One region of the Vibrio coralliirubri genome, then DNA from elsewhere that is predicted to be linked to it. Evidence: predicted binding sites of a transcription regulator. Region 1 holds the regulator's gene; each other region holds the start of a gene.
The links. The regulator CRP, encoded in region 1, controls carbon source genes, mostly activating them, when cyclic AMP is high. The targets are predictions, from matches to a motif close to TGTGANNNNNNTCACA.
Positions count from the first base shown of each region.

Region 1 (3,285 bases):
ATGGCAAGAGATCCCTGAAAATTCCGATGTGATGTTTTACGAAGGCCTGCACGGCGGTGTGGTTGATGGCGACATTAACGTTTCTCAACACGTCGATTTGCTGATCGGCATGGTACCTATCGTAAACCTAGAGTGGATTCAAAAATTCGTTCGTGACACCCGCGATCGTGGCCACTCACGCGAAGCCGTAATGGACTCCATTGTTCGTTCAATGGATGATTATCTTAACTACATTACCCCGCAATTTTCGCGCACTCACATCAACTTTCAGCGTGTTCCAACCGTAGATACATCGAACCCACTCAACGCCAAAGGGATTCCAAGTTTAGACGAAAGCTTCGTAGTTATACGTTTGCGTGGCATCAAAAACGTCGATTTCCCCTACCTTCTGGCTATGATTGATGGCTCGTTTATGTCTCGTCATAACACGCTAGTGGTGCCAGGCGGCAAGATGAGTTTTGCTATGGAGCTCATTGTGAGGCCAATCCTGCAACAACTCATCGAAACCGGAAAAATAGGTTAACAAAACGACATTCTGGTTGATTACTTTTCATACCGTGATCATGTGCACAATTTTGCGTAAAAAATCGTAGCTTGGTCACGATTAAAATCAAGAAATAGTACCTGAAAAAGGATACTATTCTTAAACGAAACACAAGATAGCTTGCAGCACTCAACGAGTGCTCTTATCCTACAAGTCAATCCAGGCTTAGCTAAAATACGGAAAGCGGCAAGCATACCCTGCAGAGGAAGTGAGATATTATGGTTCTAGGTAAACCTCAAACCGATCCAACATTAGAGTGGTTCCTTTCACACTGTCATATTCATAAGTACCCTTCAAAAAGTACTTTGATTCATGCTGGTGAAAAGGCAGAAACCTTGTACTACATCGTTAAAGGTTCTGTGGCAGTTCTTATCAAAGACGAAGAAGGTAAGGAAATGATTCTTTCTTACCTAAACCAAGGCGACTTCATCGGTGAGCTTGGCTTGTTCGAAGAAGACCAAGAGCGTACAGCTTGGGTTCGTGCTAAATCTCCTTGTGAAGTAGCTGAGATTTCTTTCAAGAAATTCCGTCAACTTATCCAAGTGAACCCAGATATCCTAATGCGCCTTTCAGCGCAAATGGCAAACCGTCTACAAGTAACTAGCCAAAAGGTTGGTGACTTAGCGTTCCTTGACGTAACAGGTCGTATCGCTCAAACGCTACTAAACCTAGCGAAACAGCCAGATGCAATGACTCACCCTGACGGCATGCAAATCAAGATCACTCGTCAAGAGATTGGCCAGATTGTTGGTTGTTCTCGTGAGACAGTAGGTCGTATCTTGAAGATGCTAGAAGAGCAGAACCTAATTTCTGCACACGGTAAAACTATCGTGGTATACGGCACTCGTTAATCTCGATTAACTGAGCCAAAAATTTGAAAGCCACCAAATGCGAATTTGGTGGCTTTTTTGTTTTCTGAAGATCTATAGAGCAGATGCGAGAAGAACTCACAAAATCCTATTTGTAAACTTCTTCGAAGCGAAGCGTACTCGAATCTCTAGGGTAAAGTCCGTTCTGGTATCTTTCTTTAACCGTTGGTGCTCTCAAAGATTTTATCAGCTGATGCTGCAACAAAACCAGTGTAAAGCTCACCGTTGGCCATCGCATAACGCTTAGCGAACTCATAGAAGCCGCCAGGAATCATCTCATTGCCTTCAACAAATGAAACTGGGACTTTGTCTGCCATTGTTGATGATTGCTCTAATAAGACCTCTGGAGAGCCTTTAACCTGACCGCCAGATGCATTGATCGTGAAGCCCGACTCGCTCAAGTAGTCATTCACGGCCTGCACTTCATCGAAGTTATTTAGCTGATTCACACTCACCGTAAAGTGGTTAGCACCATATCCATGAGCCGCGAGCCAAGACGCGTATTCGCTCTCTTTTGCGAGCACTTGGAAATCAGCGAAGCTCAAACCCCAAAGACGACCGCCAAACAAGAATTCATGACCTTGAAGCTTACTTGCGTCCACTTGCTCAACCAACTTAGCAACGATCTGTTGCAAGTCACTTGAACACTCTTCTACCTTCAACTCACTAATGAACACTTTTGGTTGTTTTGGATCTGGGTGCTCGTAATGTTTAGCCACTAACTTCTTGCTCTCAAACAAGTAGTCGCCACACGCCTTGTAGCCTAATTCAAGGAAAGGCTTCGCTAGTGTTTCAATACCCAAAGGAGCAACATTGAAAGTTCGCAGTGCAATGTGATCATTAATCAGCGCTTCGTCTTCTTTCAGCAAGTGATGCACTTTCTCAGCCGATGGACAAAGCCTGTGAATGTAATCGTCCCAAAGTGATTTAAAGAGTAGATCGGGCGTCATGGTGACTCCTTGTCAGAGGTTCTAGCAAGCTAGTAATTTGGATTAGAAAGGGAGAGGCTGAGACACAGAGTCAGCAGCCATCAGCCTGTGACATACTTTTTCTATTATTATCTACCGTCCAATCTAGGTGTCGGACGTGATGGAAAAGGGAAGCGATAACACCACTTCCCTATTTCAAGCTTAACGCATGAGACTAATGCTCATTAGCCTAATTTAAAGCTCAATACCTGGGCTAAACGTTGCTGGAAGTTGAGTTTCGCCACCTTCCATTGAAGCCATAGGGTAAGCACAGTAGTCCGCCGCATAGTAAGCACTTGGGCGTAGGTTGCCCGAAGCACCTGGACCACCAAATGGTGCATCACCACTTGCGCCTGTTAGCTGACGGTTACGGTTAACAATACCCGCACGGATATGGTCAACGAAGTATTCCCATTCTGAATCGTCTGTTGATACAAGACCCGCAGACAAACCAAAACGCGTGTCGTTAGCTAGTTCAACTGCTTGCTCTAGTGACTGGTAACGAACCACTTGTAGCAATGGACCGAAGTACTCTTCATCCGGCAGCTCAGCAATGTTGGTTGCGTCGATAATACCCGGAGAAACAAACGCCGCTTGACCCGCTTTTGCTTCTACTAGGCTGACTCCACCTAACGATTGCAGATTCGCTTGCGCGTCCAGAATGAACTTAGCCGCAGCTTCAGAGATCTGAGGACCCATGAAGGGTGCTGGTTCAGCGAATGGCTGATCAACACGAATCTTTTGTGTGGCTGCGACCAGTTTATCTAGAAGCAGATCGCCCTTCTCTCCAACAGGCACATACAGGCGACGTGCACATGTACAACGTTGACCCGCACTGATGAAAGCCGATTGAATAATGGTATAAACCGTCGCGTCAGCATCACCAAATTGGTCACTGATCACC
Region 1 covers NZ_AP025470.1:291,810-295,094, reverse strand. The annotation lists gene OCV20_RS01315 (phosphoribulokinase) at 1-523, shown strand, start outside; gene crp (cAMP-activated global transcriptional regulator CRP) at 763-1,395, shown strand; gene OCV20_RS01305 (DUF1338 domain-containing protein) at 1,572-2,363, opposite strand; gene astD (succinylglutamate-semialdehyde dehydrogenase) at 2,577-3,285, opposite strand, start outside.

Region 2 (3,285 bases), 870 kb from region 1:
AAGCGATCTATGCGTAATGTGTTGTCAGTAATTTATGGGTGAATTGAGTTCGTAGATAGAAACCGCGTGGTTTGGTTTTGATAGGTTTTCCACTTGCACCGTAAGCTTCCGTTAACACACGACTGTTAGCAGCCTTCGGACGTAAATGCAGTGCTTCACCGTGTCTTGCTGTTATCTGTTCAACATTGCCTAAAACGATCAACTCCATCAGTTCTTCCCAATCTCGTTTCAAGAGTTCATCTTCCGCTTGGCTAGGTGTCCATAATAATGGGGATCCTACATGCCTCTCTGCTAGCGGGATCTCTCTTTCTCCCTCGACAGGGATCCACAACACCTTAGACAGCTTGTTTCGAACGTGGCTGGTTTCCCAAGTTATGCCTTGAACACCCATCAAAGGCGCAACACACACAAAGGTGGTTTCGAGTGGCTTGCCAGAGTAGCCAATCGGAATGCTTTTTAGTTCTATCCCGAGCTTGGCAAAATCTTGTTCTGGCTTACTGCCTGCAGGCGCACCCAAGTGCCATTCCAATAGCTGCCCAACCCAGCCTTTATCACGCTTAAGGTCGTTTGGCATCACCATCTCTGCTTCGTCGGCGAGCTCTTTAAAGGTCATTCCGGCGATGGCATACGCACGCTCTAACAGCTCTTGTTGTGTTTGTGGTTCTGGTTTCATAATAAAAGGCATGATCAAAAAAATGATTTTATCAGAAGTTATCACCAAATGACGACTGGTTAAGAAATGATCTCCTTGCGAGAAAAGGGATCAAACTCAGGGTTATCCACAGGACATAAAGGTAATTAATTGAAATATTAATTTAGTGGATAAATAAACAGGGGTTTATGGTGGATAAAATGCTTGCCAAATGGGGTTCAAAATGAATCTTTCACTTAGTAGTGTGGATAAACATCGGAGTGGTTGATCTTTAACCATGTCAGATTTCTGAAAGATCTTTTACATTTCTAATGTTGTTTAAAACCAAGATATTATTTTAATTATTTGATTTATATGAAAATAAATTAGGTTTTATTGATTTGTCTTTTTTGGTGTTGATGAATCTATGGATTAAAAAAAACGATTGCGGGTAATTCTTCACATAGTTATTCACAGAAAAGGTGAATAAATGTGGTCTATGTCTCACTATTGTGTGGGTAACTAGAATTTGAGCGAAACTTATCCATATTCCTAGTTATTATTCATAAATATAGCGCTTATCACGTCACTAAGTTTGCTCCGATTGGGGATATGTGGAAAAATCAGAGTAATTAAAAATTTAGATAGAGGTTGGCCAGTGATAGATGGCGATGGTTACCGATTAAATGTTGGTATTGTAATCTGTAACAACCATGGTCAGGTCTTCTGGGCTAAACGATACGGGCAACATTCATGGCAATTCCCTCAAGGGGGAATAGATGAAGGTGAGACTCCGGAGCAGGCAATGTACCGCGAGTTGTATGAAGAGGTTGGCCTTACTAAAAAGGATGTAAAGATCGTCGCGACAAGTCGTCATTGGTTACGCTACAAGCTACCCAAACGACTGGTTCGGTGGGATTCTAAACCTGTCTGTATTGGACAAAAACAGAAGTGGTTCCTTTTGCGCTTAGATTGCGATGAATCGCATATCAATATGCAGCGTGGAAGTACACCTGAGTTTGATGGTTGGCGTTGGGTGAGTTACTGGTACCCAGTTCGACAAGTTGTTTCTTTCAAGCGAGATGTTTACCGTCGAGCGATGAAAGAGTTCGCATCTTTAGCAATGCCGTTTAAAGAGCGAAAAATAAAAGGAAAGCGCAAATTGCGTAGAGGTTAAGCATGCTCAGTCAACTAAGGGAAATAGTTGAACACGTATCAAGAGTTGAAGATGTGTCGACGGCTCTTGATATTTTGGTTAAAGAGACATGCAGTGCGATGCAGACGGAATGTTGCACCGTGTATTTGGCAAATAATGATATGCAGCGCCTTGAGTTGATGGCAACTCAAGGCCTGATCTTCAAAGGCAATAGCATTCACATTGGTTTTGACGAAGGTCTGGTTGGCCTTGTTAAAAGAAGTGCTGAACCTATCAACCTTGCACAAGCGTCAGCTCACCCTGCTTATAAGTTTTTTCCAGAGCTTGGAGAAAACGTCTATCACTCTTTTCTCGGTACTCCGATTATCCACCGCAAGCAAGTGCTCGGTGTATTGGTCATTCAACAGAAGACCCCGCGTTTATTTAGTGAGATGGAAGAATCCTTCCTTGTCACGCTCTCTGCACAACTTGCCGTTATTGTGGCGCATGCCCAAACTCAAGGCCATTGGCTGTTAGAGCAACAGAAGCTACCTGCGACTAAAGGTATTGCCGCTTCATCGGGCGTGGCGATTGGTGATTTATGGTGGGACAACACTCAGCCTGAACTCACCGATGTTTATCCTGCTTCGACGCTCAATGTTGAAAGAGAGCATGAGTTGTTGGCGGTAGCGGTTGAAAATGCCCTCAATGACTTTAAGCGCATGCGAAAGCGCTTAGATAGCGAAATCAATAAAGACGCGCTGGCGATCTTTGACCTGTTTACTCACTTACTCAACGATCCTATGTTGCGTAAGGATCTAAAAAGCCAAATCCAGAAAGGCGATAAAGCCGACTGGGCATTAAGACAGGTTGTTGAGAGCTATTCGAATCGCTTTGCTCGTATGTCAGATGTGTACCTTCGTGAGAGAGCACAAGACATCCGAGAGCTCGGACAAAGGCTGCTTTATTTCCTCCACAACTCTGAACATGAACTTCGCACGTTAGATAAGCCGATTATCCTAGTGGTTCGTGAGTTAACCGCTTCGGTATTAGCGTCTATTCCAAAAGAAAAGCTCTTGGCGGTTATTTCCTTGGAAGGGGCGGCGAACTCGCACGCAGCGATTTTATCTCGAGCGCTTGGCATACCTTCAGTCATGGGGGTAAATCTTAACTTAGCTCAAGCTAATGGTAAGCGAGCGATTGTTGATGGGTATAGCGGTGAGATCTTTATTGAGCCGTCTAAAAGCCTGCTCAAAGAGTATCGAGGGCTGATTCTAGAAGAGAGTGAGCTCTCATCTATGGTCAATCGCGAGCTGTACCTTCCGGCAAAAACCCAAGACGACAAGCAAGTCGAGATCCTGCTTAATGCGGGCTTGAGTGCAGACACTAACATCGCTATCAACCAAGGCGTTGATGGAGTAGGGCTGTATCGAACTGAAATATCTTTCTTGTTGCAGCAAAGGTTCCCGTCAGAGGACGAACAATTCAAGCAGTATCGCTCTGTACTGGCAAGCTACCC
Region 2 covers NZ_AP025470.1:3,101,482-3,104,766, reverse strand. The annotation lists gene mutH (DNA mismatch repair endonuclease MutH) at 8-673, opposite strand; gene rppH (RNA pyrophosphohydrolase) at 1,290-1,808, shown strand; gene ptsP (phosphoenolpyruvate--protein phosphotransferase) at 1,811-3,285, shown strand, end outside.
Region 2: rppH (RNA pyrophosphohydrolase) is a predicted target of CRP. The motif match lies at 1,123-1,138, and genes of this name have one in related genera.

Region 3 (3,285 bases), 1.8 Mb from region 1:
GTTAACCACTTGTTCAGCCGTGTATTGTGCGGCTTTAAGTGCATTGTCTGACATCACTTGTGGCTGCCATGATTCACGGTAATCTCCGTCTTCTTGGCGGTGACCGATAGGCGCACAGAAGTGAACACCGTCGACTGCGCGAACGGTTAGAAGGGTGATCTCGTAATCAAAGTCGATGAAGCCTTCAACGATCACACGACCCGCGCCAGTGCGACCGCCTTCTTGTGCGTAGTCCCAAGATTTCTGGATGTCTTCTTCTGTTTTGATAACGCTTTGACCTTTACCTGAAGAGCTCATTACCGGCTTAACAACGCAAGGCATGCCCACGAATTCAACAGCGGCTGAGAAATCTTCAAAGGTGTCTGCAAAGCGGTAAGGAGAAGTGCTCAGTTTCAACTCTTCTGCAGCTAGACGACGGATACCTTCGCGGTTCATCGTTAGCTTGGTCGCATTCGCAGTTGGAACGACATTTAAGCCTTGCGCTTCTAGCTCTACCAACTTGCTGGTGGCAATAGCTTCAATTTCAGGAACCACATAATCTGGCTTTTCTAGTTCAATGATCGCTTGAAGTGCATCGCCGTCTAACATGTCTAATACATGGCTACGATGCGCAACTTGCATTGCTGGTGCGTCTGCATAACGGTCACAAGCAATAACTTCCAAACCTAAACGTTGGCACTCGATAGCAACTTCTTTGCCGAGTTCACCTGAACCTAATAGAAGTACACGAGTAGCATTTTCACGAGTAGCAGTACCAAACATAGAAATTCCTTCCGATCTTTTGAACGATTGATTGAAAACGGGGTGATCATACTTATTTCAATGACAAAAGCAAACGTTTGCGCAAGTTGTTGCGTTAATTACAGGCATAAAAAAAGCAGCCCTGTTAAATAGGGCTGCTTATTTAAATTTTTGTTAATCAGATGTACTTAGATTGCTAAGTAAGTCACTGGAATGTCGGGGTTAATCGCTTCTAATGTAGATTGCGTATCCGCTAGGTGACTGATGCTACCTTCTGCGATTTCAACCAAAGCAGCACTTTCAATTTGTTCGAAATCGAAGCCAGCCAGTTTAAGTTGAATCAACGCCACTTGCAGAGGTGGTAGGCTCGGGTTGAACGCTGCATTTTCTGCGTAAGCACCCGTAAAAATTTCACCTGACGTCAGTTGTAGCGAAACACCACTTAGGTTTTTGGTGTAAGGAGCATGGCTGCGGTTTAGTGCTGCTAGCGCTTCTACAACAATAGGCGTTGTTTCTTCGGTCGTGTACTTATGATCAAGCTTCGTCATTAGGCCTGTTGTTACACCTAAATCAGCAGGGCCGAACGAGTCTGGTAGGTACTCTTGCAGAGACATTTCATCACGTTGTGGAAGCTGAACTTTAAGTTCTTTTGCTGTTGTCAGTTCGTTCATGAATTGACGACAGTGACCACAAGGGCTGAAGTTGATGGTGATATCTGAGATACCTTGCTCGCCTTTCATCCAAGCGTGGCTGATTGCAGATTGCTCAGCGTGAACGGTTTGACCAAGTTGAGCACCAGCGATTTCAAGGTTTGCACCAAAATACAGAGTACCAGACAAACCACGCACGATTGCACCAACATAAAAGTCAGATAACGGAGCGTAAGAATACGCTGCGGCAAAAGGAAGTAGCGCAATACGTAGTTCGTCATCCGCTAGACCACTTGCTTGCAGTAGGCTAGCAAATTGTTCTGGGGACAATGTCGCGTCAAAGTTGTCTGCTAATACGATGTCACTCAAAAGCGCTTTCATTGATGATGGAGCACTTTCCAGCGCCAGGGTAATACGACTGTTCATGTTGAATCCTTAATTGACCTTAGGCTTTAAGTTTATGCATTGCTCAGGAATTTTCTGTGACAAAGATCACTATTGAATTGTTGTTGTTACATTGGTTTGCATAATTAGAGTGAGGTCACACTTGAAATCGATTACAGGAGCCATTTATACAGCTGATATCGCACTTATTGCTCGTAAAAGACCGTGACTTGACTGCTATTGCTAAATAAATGCGAATAAAAAGCCCAAACAGACACTGTAATAAACAGCATTCTGGTTGGGCTGAATCGCGTGGTGATCGTTTAGGTTAAGAATAGAACCAAACCACGAGCGAAAATATACTCGGTGCGATGATTGAGGTAATGACGCCGCAAAGCACAAGAGCCAAAGAACTGAATGCTGCATCTTCCTGATTCTTTTCCGCACAAGTCGCGGTGCCTAAAGCGTGAGACACGGTACCCATGGTTAAACCACGGGCGATCGGGCTCTTAATACCAATGAGATTGTAGATTGGATAAGCAAAAATTGCCCCAAACAGACCAACAATCAATACCAGTATTGCCGCAATCGCTGCTTCACCACCTAAATGGCTCGATACTTCCATCGCAATTGGCGTGGTGACTGATTTGCCTAACAAGCTCGCAATCAAAGTTAAGTCCGCTTTAAATGCTACTGCGATTAATGCCGTTGTTGTCATCGACATCACACTGCCTAGCGTGCAAGCAAAGGTAATGATGCGCCAGTTGGCTCTGATTTGAGGTAGTTGTTCATAAAGTGGGTAAGCAAGTGCAACAACCGCAGGCTGTAGCATGTAGGTAATCCAAGTGTTGTCAGCATAGTAAGTTTCAAACGGTACTCTAAAGAACGTGAGAATCGGAATGATGATACCAATGCTGATAAGCAGGGGATTACACAGCGGCGAGTTTACTTTTTGACTTACCCAGCGAGCAAACAGGAATACCACGATGGTGAGTAGAATCCACATGATCAGTTACCTCTCGAAAGCAAGCGGTCTAAGAACCATGATAAGGACACCAACACCAGCAACGTGCCACCAACGGCGCTAGCCATAATTGGCAATGCGTTCGCGATGAGCATGTCGAAATGATCCATCAACCCAACACTGATCGGAACAAACAGTAAGATCATTAGGCGGATAATCAAGCTTGCACCGGGCTGTACCCAGTGCGAAGGAACAATACCAATCACCATGGCGGCAAACAAAATCAACATGCCAAAAATACTGCCTGGGATTGAGGTATCCAAAAAGTGTTGTAACGCGTTACCTGCTGTAAGTGCACCTATGATTAAGGTGAAGGAGATTAAGCAGTAAACCAGTTGGGTCAATCTTTCTTTCAAAGTGTTACGTCTCTTGATAATGGAATTAGCTAGCTAACTTTTCTACGTACTGATAAACCGCTTTCAAGATAGCCATTTTCTTCTCGTCGCTTTCATGTTCGTGCGCGAGGTTTTCAAGGTTGAGCATGTA
Region 3 covers NZ_AP025470.1:2,042,444-2,045,728, reverse strand. The annotation lists gene purT (formate-dependent phosphoribosylglycinamide formyltransferase) at 1-762, opposite strand, end outside; gene cdd (cytidine deaminase) at 930-1,817, opposite strand; gene OCV20_RS09365 (LrgB family protein) at 2,104-2,781, opposite strand; gene OCV20_RS09360 (CidA/LrgA family protein) at 2,784-3,155, opposite strand; gene sbcB (exodeoxyribonuclease I) at 3,181-3,285, opposite strand, start outside.
Region 3: cdd (cytidine deaminase) is a predicted target of CRP. The motif match lies at 1,922-1,937, and genes of this name have one in related genera.